Regions from separate parts of the Massilia sp. 01N410 genome, predicted to be linked through region 1. Evidence: predicted binding sites of a transcription regulator. Region 1 holds the regulator's gene; the other holds the start of a gene.

Region 1 (7,752 bases):
GACGGGGCGCCGGCTCGCCATACTTGCCGGCCAGTCATCGGGTTCCTTGCACGCCGAGCGTGACTTCCCTTACAATCGGGAGTTCCATTTACGTCTCACGTAACTGGCGAAAACCGCCCAAGGGCGGCGAAGGTGGAGATCCACCGTGGAGCGTGAGATGTCGTTTGCCGTTCGCCTGGGCAGCCTTCGACTGGTACGCTTCGTATCGCGGCTGCCTTGTTTCTCGCTCCCGCCTTGGTTCAGCGCTGCCTGTTGCCTGGTACTCTTATCGATTGGAGTTTTTTCATGTTTGCAAAAGATCACACGCTCGCCAACGTCGACCCGGAACTGTGGGATGCGATCCAGAAGGAAAACACCCGCCAGCAAGACCACATCGAGCTGATCGCATCCGAGAACTACACCTCGCCGGCAGTGATGCAGGCCCAGGGCTCCCAGCTGACCAATAAATACGCCGAAGGTTATCCGGGCAAGCGTTACTACGGCGGCTGCGAATACGTCGACATCGCCGAGCAACTGGCGATCGACCGCGTCAAGCAACTGTTCGGCGCCGAGGCCGCCAACGTGCAGCCGAACTCGGGCTCGCAGGCCAACCAGGGCGTGTTCTTCGCCATGCTGAAGCCGGGCGACACCATCATGGGCATGTCGCTGGCGGAAGGCGGCCACCTGACCCACGGCATGGCGCTGAACATGTCGGGTAAATGGTTCAACGTCATTTCCTACGGCCTGACCGAGCAGGAAGACATCGACTACGAGCAGATGGAAGCCCTGGCCCGTGAGCACAAGCCGAAGCTGATCATCGCCGGCGCCTCCGCCTTCTCGCTGCGCATCGATTTCGAGCGCTTCGCCAAGGTCGCCAAGGAAATCGGCGCCTGGTTCATGGTCGACATGGCCCACTACGCCGGCCTGATCGCCGCGGGCGAATACCCGAACCCGGTGCCTTACGCCGACTTCGTCACCTCGACCACCCACAAATCCCTGCGCGGCCCGCGCGGCGGCATCATCCTGATGAAGGCCGAGCACGAGAAGGCCATCAACTCGGCGATCTTCCCGGGCATCCAGGGTGGTCCGCTGATGCACGTGATCGCCGGCAAGGCCGTCGCGTTCAAGGAAGCGCTGTCGCCGGAATTCAAGGAATACCAGCAGCAGGTGGTCAAGAACGCCAAGGCCCTGGCCGACGCCCTGATTTCGCGCGGCCTGCGCATCGTGTCCGGCCGCACCGAGTCGCACGTGATGCTGGTCGACCTGCGTTCGAAGGGCCTCACCGGCAAGGAGGCGGAAGCCATCCTGGGCCAGGCACACATGACCTGCAACAAGAACGGCATCCCGAACGACCCGCAGAAGCCTTTCGTGACCTCCGGCATCCGCCTCGGCAGCCCGGCCTTCACCACCCGCGGCTTCAAGGAAGAGGACGCTACCAAGGTGGGCAACCTGATCGCCGACGTGCTGGACAACCCGCACGACGCCGCGACCATCGAGCGCGTCAAGGCCGAAGTCAAGAAACTGACCGACAAGTACCCGGTCTACGCAGCATAACGCGTCAACAGCGCAGCAGCCCCGGCGACCATGAAATGTCCGTTCTGTCAGCATGAAGACACCCAGGTCCTCGATACCCGCGTATCCGAGGAAGGGGACTCCATCCGCCGCCGGCGCCGCTGCGCCCAGTGCGACAAGCGCTTCACCACCTACGAGCGCGTCGAACTGTCGATGCCGATCATCGTCAAGAAGAACGGCAGCCGTACCGAATTCGAATCCTCCAAACTGCGCGGCAGCCTGATGCTGGCCCTGCGCAAGCGTCCCGTGGCCGCCGGCGCCATCGACGCCGCCATCGCCTCGATCGAGGAAAAACTGCTGACCAGCGGCCGCCGCGAGGTCGACAGCGTCCACGTCGGCGAACTCGTGATGCAGGAACTCAAGCGTCTCGACAAGATCGCCTACATCCGTTTCGCGTCCGTCTACAAGAACTTCGAAGACCTGGCCGAGTTCCAGGAAGCCATCGCCGAAGTCGGTCCGGGTGCGAAAACGCCCTCCAGTTAAAGTTCCGTTCGTTCGTTTGAGCCGTCCCCACGGCTGACTTGAGCCCGCCTGATAACTTCTGGTCTCCCTGATCGAGACCTGGAGGTATCGTATGCGCGGCCGTCGTGCCCTCGGCACCAGCGCCGGCTTTACGCTGGTGGAAGTGCTGGTGGCCCTGTTCGTCGTCGCCCTCGGCGTCGCCGGGGCGGCGGCCGTGCAGACCGGCGCCGTGCGCCTGGTGGACGAGGCCGCGCGCCTGTCCGACGGCCTGCGCCTGGCCGCCTCGCTGGCCCAGCGCATGCGCGCGAATCCGGTCGCGATGGCGCTGCCCGATGCCGCCAATCCCTATCTCCAGTTCGATGCCGAGGCCGGCGCGGCCATGCCGGCCCCGGTCTCCTGCCATGGCGACGCCGATTGCGATCCCATGCAGATGGCCGGCTTCGACCTCGGCGAAACCGCGGCCCTGCTGGCCAGCCGCTTTCCCGGCGCGCGCATGCGCGTGTGCCGCGACGGCCAGCCTGCGGATGCGGACGGCTTGCCGGCCTGGACCTGCACCGGAGAGCCGGGCGCGCCGGTCGCCATCAAGCTGGGCTGGCGCAGAAAACGGGGCGAGCCGGCCGCGCCGGCCGTGTTCCTGATGCTTGGGACGGGTGCGCCATGAGGCGGCGTTTCCGTCCGCCGCAGGCCGGCCTGACCCTGGTCGAGATGATGGTGGCCCTCGCAATCGGCCTGGCGGTCGTGCTGTCCGCGGCCCGCCTGCTGGGCCTGGCCAACGGCGCCTACGCCGCCCAGATGGAAAGCGCGGCCCTCGACGACGCCGGCCGCAATGCCCTCGAACTGGTCGGCCGCGCGGTGCGCCTGGCCGCGTACGCCGATCCGATGCAGCTCGACCTGTCCGCACCCGTCGACGGTTTGCCGGCCCGCCTGGCGGGGCTCGATGCGCGCTCGCTCGGCGGCACGACGGCCGGCATCGCCGTGCCCCTGGCGGCGGTGGCGAACGGCAGCGACGTGCTGGCCGTGCGCTTTCCCGGTGCCGGGACGGCCAGCGGCGACGGCAGCGTGGTCGATTGCGCAGGCTTCACGGTCGCCGCCGGCGAAGAAGGCTGGAGCATCTTCTATGTGGCGAAGAACGGCGACGGCGAACCCGAGCTGCGCTGCAAATACCGCGGCGCCGGCAACTGGAGCGCGGACGCCGTGGTTACCGGCGTCGACAGTTTCCAGGTGCTCTACGGCCTGGACACCGATACCCCGCGCGACGGTGCCGCCAACCGCTATGTGAATGCGGATGCGATCCGCGCGCTGGACGCGGCACTGCCGGCCGGCCTGCCGCCCCAGGAATTCAATCGCCGGACGCACTGGAAACGCGTGGTCAGCGTGCGCGTCGGCCTGCTGCTGCACGGCGCAAGGCCGACCCGGCAGGACCACGAGAGCCGCGAATATCAGCTGTTCGGGCCGCTCCACGCGGCCGGCGCGGCGAAGAGCGATGTGGGCACGGTACTGCGCGAGGATGCGCTGCCGAACAAGCTGCGGCGGCGTGAGCGCAGGCTGTTTTCCACGACGGTGGCGCTGCCGGCGGAGGCTCCATGAGCTTGCCGTTGTCACTGCATCCTGAGCGCCGGCGCGGCGCCGCGCTGGTGTGCGCACTGGTGCTGATGCTGGCGGCCATGCTGGTGGGCATTTCGGTGTCGCGTACCGCGTTCGCGTCCATTGCCGCAGCCCGCGCCGAGCGCGAGCGCGGCCTTGCCTACGAAGCCGCCGAAGCCGCCTTGCTGGATGCCGAGCGCGATATTGCTGCGGCATCTGCCGGCGCCGATCCGGCCCGCGCAGCGCAGTTCACGCCTGCCGGCGCCGGCGGATTCGCCGAGGGATGCGGCCGTGCCGGCAGCTCGCGCGGACTCTGCCTGGCAAGCTCGCCGCCGGCCTGGCAGGCCCAGGATCTGGCGGATCCCGGCAATCCGGCCATGGTGCCTTACGGACATTACACCGGCGCGAACATGGCGACCGGCAAGGGCTTGCTGCCGGCCCAGCCGCCGGCTTACCTGATCGAGCGGATCGCACCGCCGGGCGCCAGCGCATCCCTCGGCAGTTTCTACCGGATCACCGCGATCGGTTTCGGCAGCCAGGCATCGGCGCGGGTCGTGCTGCAGTCGGTGTACCGCAAGCCGAAACCGGCGCCGCCGGGTGGCGCATCGCCTGGCCGTGACGCCGGCGAGCCGGATGCCAGCGAGCCCGAGCCGGGCGGGGCCGGTCCGCCGGACGATGCCGGCCCGCCGAACGGGGCGGGGCGGCCGAATCCTGGTCCACCCACGCCGCCCGCCGTCCAGCTACCTGCCGGACGCATCGCCTGGCGCGAAATCGCCAACTGGCCGCGGCTGCATGCCGAGGCCATCGAATGAAGAACCCAGCCAACCATGAGGAAACGAGAACCATGAAGGTGCAGCCCGGCTTTACCCTGATCGAGATGCTGATCGTGATGGCCATCCTGTCCATCCTGGCGGCGGTGGCTTACCCGAGTTATGCAAGTCACATCGTGCGGACCAAGCGTACCGAAGGACAGATCGCCCTGATCGAAGCGATGCAGCAACAGGAGCGCTACCACATGCAGCACAACAGCTATATCGCATTCTCTTCCAGCAGCGAGGACGCCCAGGCCCAGGGATTCCGCTGGTGGTCCGGCGTGAGCGCAGCGGCAAGCTTCTACGAGCTGGATGCACGCGCCTGCCCGGACCGCGATATCGCCGACTGCGTCCAGCTGCGCGCCCGTCCGGGCACCGAGAAGGTCGATAGCCGCTTCCGCGATCCGCAGTGCGGCGCCCTGACCATCGACAGCCTCGGCGTGCAGGCGGCGCAGGGCAGCGGCCGTTGCTGGGAATGAAGGCGTGGCGCCGGCGGCACGGCGGCTTTTCGCTGATCGAGCTGCTGGCCGTGCTGGCGATCGCCGCCATCCTGCTGGGTGTGGGCGCGCCGAATCTGCGCGAGCTGATCCGCACCCAGCAGCTCAAGACCGCCACCGGCGACCTGTTCGCCGCCATCGGCATGGCGCGCGCCCAGGCGCTGGCGCGCGGCGAGGTCGTCACCGTGTTGCCGAAGGGGCAGGACGGCGCCGACTGGCGCCGCGGCTGGACCGTTTTCGTCGACCGCGACGGCGACCGCCAGCCCGGGCCCGGCGACACGATCCTGGCCGAGCACGGTCCGCTGGCGCAGGGCCTGGCGGTCGGCTTTTCCTTCACCACCTCGGCGCCGCCTTTCTATATCGCCTACAATGGCGCCGGGCGCAGCTGCCGCGACAGCAACCCGGCGGCGGCGCGCTATGGCACGCTGTCGCTGTTCCACGGCGGCAGCATCCGGCGTATTAAAATCAATATGCTGGGCCGGGCCCGCAGCTGCGATCCGGCGCGCGACAAGTCCTGCGAGGGACCCGCCGCGCCGCCATAACGAACCGAATGAAACCAACGTGTTGATACTGAGCGATACCGAAGGCATGGCCCTGGCGCTGGAATGGGCGGCCAGGGGCATGTACATCACCGCGCCGAACCCGCGCATCGGCTGCGTGATCGTGCGCGACGGCGAAGTGATCGGCGCCGGCCACACCCAGCCGGCCGGGCAGGCGCACGCCGAAATCCAGGCCCTGCGCGACGCCCAGGCGCGCGGCAAGGACGTAGCCGGCGCCACCGCCTACGTCACGCTGGAACCCTGCAGCCACCACGGCCGCACGCCGCCGTGTTCGAGCGCGCTGATCCAGGCCGGTCTCGGGCGCGTGGTGGCGGCTATGGTCGATCCGAATCCGCTGGTGGCCGGCCGCGGTCTGGCGCAGCTGGAAGCGGCCGGCATCGCGGTCAGCTCGGGCATCATGGCCGACCAGGCCTACGAACTGAACATCGGCTTCTTCAACCGCATGCGGTTCAAGAAACCCTGGGTGCGCCTGAAGACGGCAGCCAGCCTGGATGGGGCGACGGCGCTGGCGTCCGGCGAAAGCCAGTGGATCACCAGCCCGGAGGCACGCGCCGACGGCCACGCCTGGCGCGCCCGCGCCCAGGTCATCCTGACCGGCATCGGCACCGTCAAGGCCGACGATCCGCAGCTGACCGTGCGTGGCATCGATACGCCGATGCAGCCGCGCCGCGTGATCGTCGACAGCCGGCTGGACATCGATCCGGATGCGCGCATCCTGCGGGGCGAGCCGTGCTGGATCGTCGCCGCGCAGGCCGGGGCGGGGAAAAGCGCCGGGAAGGCAGCCCTTCTGCGCGCCGCCGGTCACGAAGTCATCATGCTGCCCAATAGTGCCGGCAAGGTCGATCTGCCGGCCCTGATGCTGGAACTGGGCCGGCGTGAGATCAACGAGGTGCACGTCGAGGCGGGCAGCAAGCTGAACGCCTCGCTGGTGCGCGAAGGCTGCGTCGACGAACTGCTGGTCTACCTGGCGCCGAGCCTGATCGGGCCGGGGCAGGGCATGTTCGCCCTGCCGCCGCTGGCGCAGCTGCAGGACAAATTCGCATTGCGCTTCCAGGGCGTGCAACAGGTCGGCCCCGACCTGCGCATCCTGGCGCGCTTCAATCATCAAGAGAAGGAATAAGGATGTTTACTGGAATCGTCGCTGCGGTGGGCAGCATCCAATCGGTCAAGCCGCTCGAAGGCGGTTCGTTCGCCGGCGTGCGCCTGCAGATCGAGGCCGCCGGCCTGGGACTGGACGACGTCGCGCTGGGCGACTCGATCGCCATCAACGGCGCCTGCATGACCGTGGTCGAGAAAGCTGGCAATAACTTCGCCGTGGACGTCTCGCGCGAAAGCCTGAACCGCACCGCCGGCCTGGACCAGCCGGGCGAAGTGAACCTGGAAAAGGCGCTGACCCTGGCCGAGCGCCTCGGCGGCCACCTCGTCTCGGGCCACGTCGACGGCCTCGGCACGGTGCACAGCTTCGAGCCGATCGGCGAATCCTTCAAGCTCGTCATCGACGCGCCCGTGGAGCTGGGCAAGTACCTGGCGTACAAAGGTTCGATCGTCGTGAACGGCGTTTCGCTGACCGTCAACAGCGTCGAAGACCTCGAAGCGAATGGCGAAAAAGTCTGCCGCTTCTCGATCAACCTGATCCCGCACACGATCGCCGTCACCACCCTCAAGCACCTGCATGCCGGCGCCAAGGTGAACCTCGAGATCGACCTGATCGCGCGCTACGTCGAGCGCATGCTGTCGGCCGCCAAGGCCTGATCCGCGCCCGGCGCCTGCCGGGCGGATTTTCTCCGAATACCCCTCAAATGGCGTAGACTGCCTGCTGGCAATAAGTCCAGTAGGCAGGGCATTCGCTCGCCTGTATTTACCGCAGAATAAAACAGACACAGGGGACCCCAGGATGAAGCATACGGAATCCATCGAATTGAAGACGGTACTCAAGGGCGCGGCGCTGGTCGCCCTGCTGACCGCGGCCGGGCTCAGCTCGGCGGAAGGCATGCGCAGTTACCGCTCGCTGGCGATTTCCGGCAACGGCGAACGCCTGGCCGCGATCGAGGCCAGCGAAGGCGAAGCGAAGACCGGCCCGCGCATCGTGGTGCGCGACACCGCGACCGGCAAGATCGTCTCGACCTTCGTACAGTCCGATTGCATCCAGTGCCGCATCGAGGCGCCGGTATGGTCGCCGGACCAGAAGGCGATGGCCTTGATCAGCACCGATGCGAAAGCCGGCACCGCCACCGTCAACGTGCTGCGCGACGGCAAGCTGACGCCGGTGGCCGTCGTCAAGGGCGT
Region 2 (7,752 bases), on a different contig from region 1:
TCGGACAGGTCCTGCTCCAGGTAGCCGCCGCGCTCTTCGGCCAGCAGCTTGATCGAATCCTGCGGCAGGATGCCGCGGTCCCACAGCGAACCTTCGTAGGACTGGTAGCGGCCGCGCTCTTCGGCCAGCTCGGTCGAAGCCAGGTAGGCGTAGTAGCAGACGGCTTCCATCGAGCGGTCGGCGAATTCCACGGCCTTGCTTGATGCAAACGGCACGCGCATCATGTGCAGGCAGTCCTGGAAACCCATGATGCCCAGGCCGACCGGACGGTGGCGCAGGTTCGAGTTCTTCGCCTTGTCGACGGCGTAGTAGTTGATGTCGATGACGTTGTCGAGCATGCGCATCGCGGTGCGGATGGTCTTCTGCAGCTTGACCACGTCCAGGCCGTCGCCCTTCATGTGGGCCGGCATGTTGACCGAACCCAGGTTGCAGACGGCGATCTCGTCGGCGTTGGTGTTCAGCGTGATCTCGGTGCACAGGTTGGACGAGTGCACCACGCCGACGTGCTGCTGCGGCGAACGGATGTTGCACGGATCCTTGAAGGTGATCCACGGGTGGCCGGTCTCGAACAGCATCGACAGCATCTTGCGCCACAGGTCGAGCGCTTCGATTTTCTTGTACACCGTCATTTCGCCGCGCGCCGCCCTGGCTTCATAGCCCAGGTAGGCTTCCTCGAAGGCCTTGCCGACCTTGTCGTGCAGGTCCGGCACTTCGGACGGCGAGAACAGGCTCCAGGAGCCCTTCTCCATCACGCGCTTCATGAACAGGTCGGGAATCCAGTTCGCGGTGTTCATGTCGTGGGTGCGGCGGCGGTCGTCGCCGGTGTTCTTGCGCAGGTCGAGGAATTCCTCGATGTCCAGGTGCCAGGTTTCCAGGTAGCCGCAGACCGCGCCCTTGCGCTTGCCGCCCTGGTTGACCGCCACGGCGGTGTCGTTCGCCACTTTCAGGAACGGAACCACGCCCTGCGACTTGCCGTTGGTGCCCTTGATGCGCGAACCCATCGCGCGGACCGGGGTCCAGTCGTTGCCCAGGCCGCCGGCGAATTTCGACAGCAGTGCGTTTTCCTTGATCGCGTCGTAGATGCCTTCCAGGTCGTCGCTGACGGTGGTCAGGTAGCACGAGGACAGCTGCGAGCGGCGGGTGCCCGAGTTGAACAGGGTCGGGGTCGAGCTCATGAAGTCGAAGCTCGACAGCAGGTTGTAGAACTCGATCGCGCGCGCTTCGCGGTTCTCTTCGCGCAGGGACAGGCCCATCGCGACGCGCATGTAGAAGGCCTGCGGCATCTCGATGCGGGTTTCGCGGATGTGCAGGAAGTAGCGGTCGTACAGGGTCTGCAGGCCGATGTAGCCGAATTGCAGGTCGCGGTCGGCGACGATGGCCTTGGCCAGCTTCTGCAGGTCGAACTTGGCCAGTTCCTCGTCCAGCAGCTCGGCGTCGATGCCCTTGGCGATGTACTGCGGGAAGTAGGTCACGTATTCGGCGGCGGCACCGGCTTGCGGCACTTCCTTGCCGAAGACTTCCTTGCGGATGGTGTGCAGCAGGATGCGCGCGGTGACCTGGCTGTAGGCCGGATCCTTTTCCATCAGGGCGCGGGCGGCCAGGATGGCCGACTTGTGCAGCTCCTCGACCGGCACGCCGTCGTAAAGGTTCTTGACGGTTTCGGCCAGGATGGCGTCGGCGTCGACATGCTTTTCCAGGCCGGCGCAGGCGGCGCCGATCAGGGACGAGACTTCGTTCATGTCCAGCGGACGGCGCACGCCGCCGTCGACCACGGTGAACTGCGGCGCGGCGACCGCGGTGGCGCCGGCTGCTTCCTTGGCGGCGCGGCGCTCGTCCATGCGCTTGGCGCGGTACAGCACGTATTCGCGCGCGACGTCATGCTCGCCCGAGCGCATCAGGGACAGCTCCACCTGGTCCTGCACATCTTCGATGTGGAAGGTGCCGCCGTTCGGCTGGCGGCGCACCAGGGCGGCGACCACGTTGTTGGTCAGCTGCTCGACCAGGTCGCGGATGCGCGCCGACTCGCGGCCCTGCTCGCCGTTCACGGCGAGGAAAGCCTTGGTCATCGCGACGGCGATCTTGTTCGGAGCAAACGGCACCACGGCGCCGTTGCGGCGGATGATGCGGTAGTCGCCGGTCGCGACCAGTTCAGCCGCGCTGGTGCCGGCAGCCGTTCCTGGTTGCGGATTGATGGAGATGTCCGAAGATGTTTGCATTGAGCCTCCCAGGATGGCAGCGCGCCACCAACTAAAAACGATGAATGCCAACTGAGCAAAGTTGGCAACCTAATAACTTTTTGAAAATAATAAAGAGGAGAGCCATGTTGAAAAACGCCTGCATGCGCCCCTCCTCTTACTGATCTGTCTTCCGACACTGACCACTAGATATAGTGTCCGACAGCCGTATGAGCCTAATTGTAGTCGATATTCGGCAATATCAAAGGCTCTGCTGAGCGGTTTTTTTTGTAGCGCCGAGCTTGACATTTGCCGAGGCGAATCATCATGGGCCTCGGAATGAAAGTAAGCACTAACATAACGATTGGGGGGCCCAGGCGTGGTGCGGCCAGACGTTGACGGAGTCGGCGTTCAGGCTATGCTGCGATGGCGAAAAGGCAACAGCTCGCCCGTTTAACCATGATCCGAATCAGGGTTCGGGCGCGTGGATCTCCAGTTTCTGCATCTGATAGCGCAGTTGGCGCACGCTGATGCCGAGCAGGCTGGCAGCCTGGGTGCGGTTGAACTGGGTCTGCTGCAGCGCGCGCAGGATGATGTCGCGCTCGACCTGGCTGAGGTAGTCCGGCAGGTTGCTGGGCAGCTCGCCGGCGCCCAGGCTCGGCATGCCGGACGGCGTCTCGGCCGGGACCGGCGCGGCGGGTGCGGCGGGCGCCGCGGCCGGCGGCATGGCGGCCTGCGCTGCCGGCTGCGCAGGCGCTTCCACTGCCGCCGTTTCGCGGACCACAGCGGCGCTTCCCGCATCGAGCAAACGCGCGCCCTTCAGCAGCAGATCGCCGGCCTCGATCACGCCGTCGTCGGCAAAGGCCAGCGCGCGTTCCAGCACATTCTCCAGTTCGCGCACATTGCCGGGAAAGGCATAACCCTGCAGCGCTTCCAGCACGCCGGCGCCGAGGCGCGCATTGCCCGGCCCCGCCAGGCGCGCGAGGATGGCCTCGGTCAGCAGCGGCAGGTCGTCGAGGCGTTCGCGCAGCGGCGGCAGGGTCAGCTCGATCACGTTCAGGCGGTAGAACAGGTCCTGGCGGAACTGGCCGGTCTCGACCAGCCTTCCCAGATCCTTGTGGGTGGCGCTGATGATGCGCACGTCCACCGCTTCCTCGGCGGTGGCGCCGATCTTGCGCACGCGCCGCTCCTGAATCGCGCGCAGCAGCTTGACCTGCATCGCCAGCGGCAGGTCGGCCACCTCGTCCAGCATCAGGGTGCCGCCGTTGGCGGCCTGGAAGAAGCCGTCGCGCTCGTCGGTGGCGCCGGTGAAGGCGCCTTTCCGGTAGCCGAAGAACTCGGCCTCCATCAGCGCTTCGGGAATCGCGCCGCAGTTCACGGCGACGAAGGGCTTGCCGGCGCGCGCGCTCCGGGCGTGGATCTCGCGCGCCGCCAGCTCCTTGCCGCTGCCGGATTCGCCGTTGATGGCGATCGGCGCCTGCGAGCGCGCCAGCCGGCCGATCTGGGCGCGCAGCGCCTGCATCGCCTGCGAGCGGCCGAGCAGGCGCGAATTCCTCCCGTCCTCCCCCTCTCCCGGGGCCGACGGCTGCCCGGCCGGCGCTTCGGACAGGCGCAGCGCCGAGCGCACCATGGTGCGCAGGTCGTCCAGCACCACCGGCTTGGAGACATAATCGAAGGCGCCGGCCTTCAGCGCCACCACCGCGTTCTCGGCGCTGCCGTAGGCGGTGATCACGGCGATCGGCGTGCCGCGCCCCGCGCCGGCGACTTCGCGCACCAGCTCCAGGCCGGTGCCGTCGGGCAGGCGCATGTCGGTCAGCACCAGCGCGTATTCGGTCTGGCCCAGCAGCGCGCGCGCCTCGCGCACGGTGGACGCGCTGTCGACGTCCAGCCCCATCTTGACCAGGGTGATCTCGAGCAGTTCGCGCAGGTCGGCTTCGTCGTCGATTACAAGGATGCGGGGAGAACTCATACTCTATATAGTAAAGGTGATCACGAAGCGTCCCGGCGCATCGAAGCCGGCGGGGCCATCGACCCGGTATTCGTAGTCGAGCATGGCGCCGTTGTTCAGGCACAGCTCGCGCGCCAGGTAGAGCCCCAGGCCGGTGCCCTTGCTCGAGGTGGTATAGAAGGGCTCGAACAGGTGGGCCCTCACCTCGGGCGTGATGCCGGGACCGTCGTCCTGCACGTGCAGCTCGACGCGACCGGTGGCGTCCAGCACCGGGAACACGCGGATGCTGGCCGGCTTGCCGCTCGCATAGCGTACGGCATTGCCCAGCAGGTTGACCAGCACTTCCCGCAGGTGCAGGCCGTCGAAGCGCACGGTGCGCGGGCCGGCGTCGCCGATGTAGATCATGTGATCGGCCAGGCCATGGGTTTCCGTGAACTCCGCCTTCAGCTCGGCCAGGAAGGCGCCGAGCGGCACCGGCTCGGCGCCCGGCTGCACCTTGCGCGACAGTTTCAGGATGTCCTCGACCATGCGGTTCACGCGCGCCACGTTGTCGCCGACGATGCGCAGCAGCCGGGTCTCGGCCGGTCCGCTCAGGTCTTCGGCCAGCAGCGAGGTCGCGTGGCCGATCGCCGACAGCGGATTCCTCACCTCATGCGCGATGCTGGCCGTCAGGCGGCCCATCGAGGCCAGCTTGAGCTGCTGCGCCTGGTTCTCGATGGCGCTCACGTCCTGCATGAAGATCACGCTGCGCTCGGCCTCGCCGTCCGGGGTGTCGACCCGCGCGAAACGCAGTTTCAGGTGCACCGGCTGGTCGAGGCGGCCGCGCACCGGTCCGGCCGCGTCCTGCCAGCGCTTGACGGTCACGTAGGTTTCGGCCGGTTCGGCCTCGAGCCAGGCCTGGAAGGCCTGCGCCACCGGTTCCAGCGCGGCGATGTCGGCCAGGCGGAAGTCGCTGTCGCTGTCCAGCCCGAGCATGCGGCGCGCCGCCGGGTTGCCGGAAAAGACGAAGCCGTCGCTTCCCACCACCAGGATGCCGTCGCCGGCATCGTCGACCACGATGCGGTTGACCGCCTGCTGGACCCGCAGGTCGGCACCGCGCCTGGCCGCCAGCTCTTCCTGCCCGATCAGGCGGGCCGCCAGCCGGCTCACCACCAGCACCACGGCAAAGAAGACGGCGCCCGTCATCCCGGCCTGGAACAGCGGCGGCTCCTGGTCGCTGATGAAGATCTGGTAAGTGCTTTCGGCCAGCACAAACAGGGTCGCGAGCGAGGCCGAGAACAGCGCCAGGACCAGCGGCGCCAGGATCGCGGCGCCGGCCAGCGGGAACAGATAGAGCAGTCCGAGTCCGCTGCGGGCGCCGCCGGCGGCCAGGTAGAGCAGCGAGATGACGGTGATGTCGACCAGGATCTGGCAGCACAGCTGCCACAGGAAACGGCGGCGCCAGCGCTGGGTGATGCCGGCGAACAGCAGGGCCGCCAACACGTAGGCGACGCAGGTCTGGCCATAGACCGCGCCGCCCAGCCGGCTGAAGCCCTGGCCATGGCGCGCATCGACCGCCAGGTAGACCAGCAGCACCAGCGCGATCACGATGCGCGTCGCGTTGAGCGTCTGCAGCGAGCGCCAGAAGGTCTCCCGCGACGCTGCGGACAAGGGCTGCCAGGGCGCCATGCGCCTCAATCGATGCGGGAGGCGGCCGCCTGGCGCGCGTGGGCCTGGCTGCAGTAATCGCGTCCGCCCTCACGAACCGATTCCGAGGCCGGGAAATAAATGCCGCATTGGGCACAGGAAGTCATGCGCTCGGAGTCCTCGACTTGCGGCCGGACCGGCGCGCCGGCGGCGGACATGTCGGGCCCCTGCCCCGGCTGCGGTTGATCGGTGCGCGCGGCCACCGCCGCCCGCAGTTTGCTGCGTACCGCCATCACCACCAGGATGATGAGCGCAATCCAGAATAACAGTCGCGTCATACGAACCCCCGGTGCAGAACGACTTCAAGGACAAAACGGCTGCCGACATAGGCCAGCGCCAGGGTAGCAAATCCCGCCAGCGTGAAGCGCAGCGCGGTCTTGCCGCGCCAGCCGCGCCAGCGGCGTCCGGCCAGCAGCGCGGCGAACAGCAGCCACGACAGCAGCGCGAATATATTTTTGTGGTCCCAGCGCAGCGCGCGCCCGAACAGCTGTTCGGAGAACACGATGCCCGACAGGACGGTCAGGCTGAGCAGAACGAAGCCGATGCCGATCATCCGGAACAGCAGCTTTTCCATGGTCAGCAGGGCCGGCAGCTGGTCGATGGCGGCGCCCAGCCAGCCCTTCTTCGCGTTGCGGGTGTGCAGGCGGGTTTCCTGCAGCGCCATCAGCACGGCGTGGAAGGCGGCGATGGTGAGCGTGCTGTAGGCCATGATGGCGACCGCGACGTGCCAGCCGAAGGCCGGCGTCTGGGACTGTTCGCTCAGCGAGATGAGGCTGCCCGGGAACAGCGGCGGCAACAGGGCGGCGACCGCCGCGCACGGCATCACCATGCGGCGCATGCCGTCGAGCGCGAAATTGCGGTTCTCGATCCACCAGGCCGCCACCGAAATCCACAAGGCGGCCGACAGCATGAAGGCGAAGCCGACGCGCAGCGCACCGTGGGCCAGCATGTCCGGCCACAGCGCGGCGCCATGCAGCGCCCACGCCAGCGCGGTCACGCCGGACACGACGAAACCCCGCCGCGCCGGCAGCAGGGCACACACCGCGTACAGGATGGCCGCGGCAATGAATAAGGTGGTTTGCATAGGGGCGAGTTTACACTATCCGGATCGTTACCACCGTCGTCTCCCGCGAAGTCATCACCGTCGGCCCCGAGAAGTCATCACCGTCGGCCCCGCGAAGGCGGGGCTCCAGGTTTGTTTGCAGAACGCTAGCTTAACTTGGATTCCCGCCTTCGCGGGAACGACGTTTACTAGTAAACACTTAGTCGACAGCCGCCGACCTCATCTCCGCCTCATGATGCCGCTGCTGCTCTTCCATGACGAGCTGCCCCAGCTCGCGCTTGAGCGCATTGAACTCGGGCGCGGCCGGGTCGCGCATGCGCGGCAGGTCGATCGCCATGTCGCGCTTGACCGTGCCCGGCCGGTAGCTCATCACGACGATGCGGTCGGCCAGGTAGATCGCTTCCTCGATGCTGTGGGTGACGAAGATGACGGTCTTCTTCAGCTCGGCCCAGATGCGCAGCAGCTCGTCCTGCAGGTTGCGGCGGGTCAGCGCGTCGAGGGCGCCGAAGGGTTCATCCATCAGCATGATCGGCGAATCCAGCGCCAGCACGCGCGCGATCGCGACCCGCTGGCGCATGCCGCCCGACAGGTCCTTCGGATAGCGCCTGCCGAAGTCTTCCAGCGACAGCAGTTTCAGGAGCTCGGCCACGCGCGCCGCGACGGCGGGCCTGGCCATGCCCTTGATCTCGAGGCCGAAGCCGACGTTCTGCTCGACCGTCATCCACGGGAACAGCGCGTATTCCTGGAACACCATGCCGCGTTCCGGTCCGGGTCCGGCCACCGGGGCGCCGTCGGCCAGGATCCGGCCTGCGGTCGGCGGGGCGAAGCCGGCGATCGCGTTCAGCAGGGTCGACTTGCCGCAGCCGGACGGGCCGAGCAGG

Evidence for each region. Region 1 encodes NrdR, which represses ribonucleotide reductase genes. Its sites were predicted from a motif close to CACNANATNTNGTG; they were not measured.
Region 2: AC1DOP_RS09225 (ribonucleoside-diphosphate reductase subunit alpha) is a predicted target of NrdR. The motif match lies at 2,379-2,392, and genes of this name have one in related genera.

The regions. Positions count from the first base shown of each region.
Region 1 is NZ_JBFTRV010000013.1:9,416-17,167, reverse strand. Features, by position in the region: ZMP/ZTP riboswitch at 90-188, shown strand; gene glyA (serine hydroxymethyltransferase) at 286-1,533, shown strand; gene nrdR (transcriptional regulator NrdR) at 1,564-2,034, shown strand; gene pilV (type IV pilus modification protein PilV) at 2,126-2,674, shown strand; gene AC1DOP_RS17460 (PilW family protein) at 2,671-3,600, shown strand; gene AC1DOP_RS17455 (pilus assembly PilX family protein) at 3,597-4,409, shown strand; gene AC1DOP_RS17450 (type IV pilin protein) at 4,442-4,888, shown strand; gene AC1DOP_RS17445 (GspH/FimT family pseudopilin) at 4,885-5,448, shown strand; gene ribD (bifunctional diaminohydroxyphosphoribosylaminopyrimidine deaminase/5-amino-6-(5-phosphoribosylamino)uracil reductase RibD) at 5,495-6,586, shown strand; gene AC1DOP_RS17435 (riboflavin synthase) at 6,589-7,218, shown strand; gene AC1DOP_RS17430 (S9 family peptidase) at 7,361-7,752, shown strand, end outside.
Region 2 is NZ_JBFTRV010000005.1:231,711-239,462, forward strand. Features, by position in the region: gene AC1DOP_RS09225 (ribonucleoside-diphosphate reductase subunit alpha) at 1-2,216, opposite strand, end outside; gene AC1DOP_RS09230 (sigma-54-dependent transcriptional regulator) at 2,644-4,143, opposite strand; gene AC1DOP_RS09235 (ATP-binding protein) at 4,147-5,790, opposite strand; gene AC1DOP_RS09240 (PP0621 family protein) at 5,796-6,086, opposite strand; gene AC1DOP_RS09245 (cytochrome C assembly family protein) at 6,083-6,892, opposite strand; gene AC1DOP_RS09250 (ABC transporter ATP-binding protein) at 7,071-7,752, opposite strand, start outside.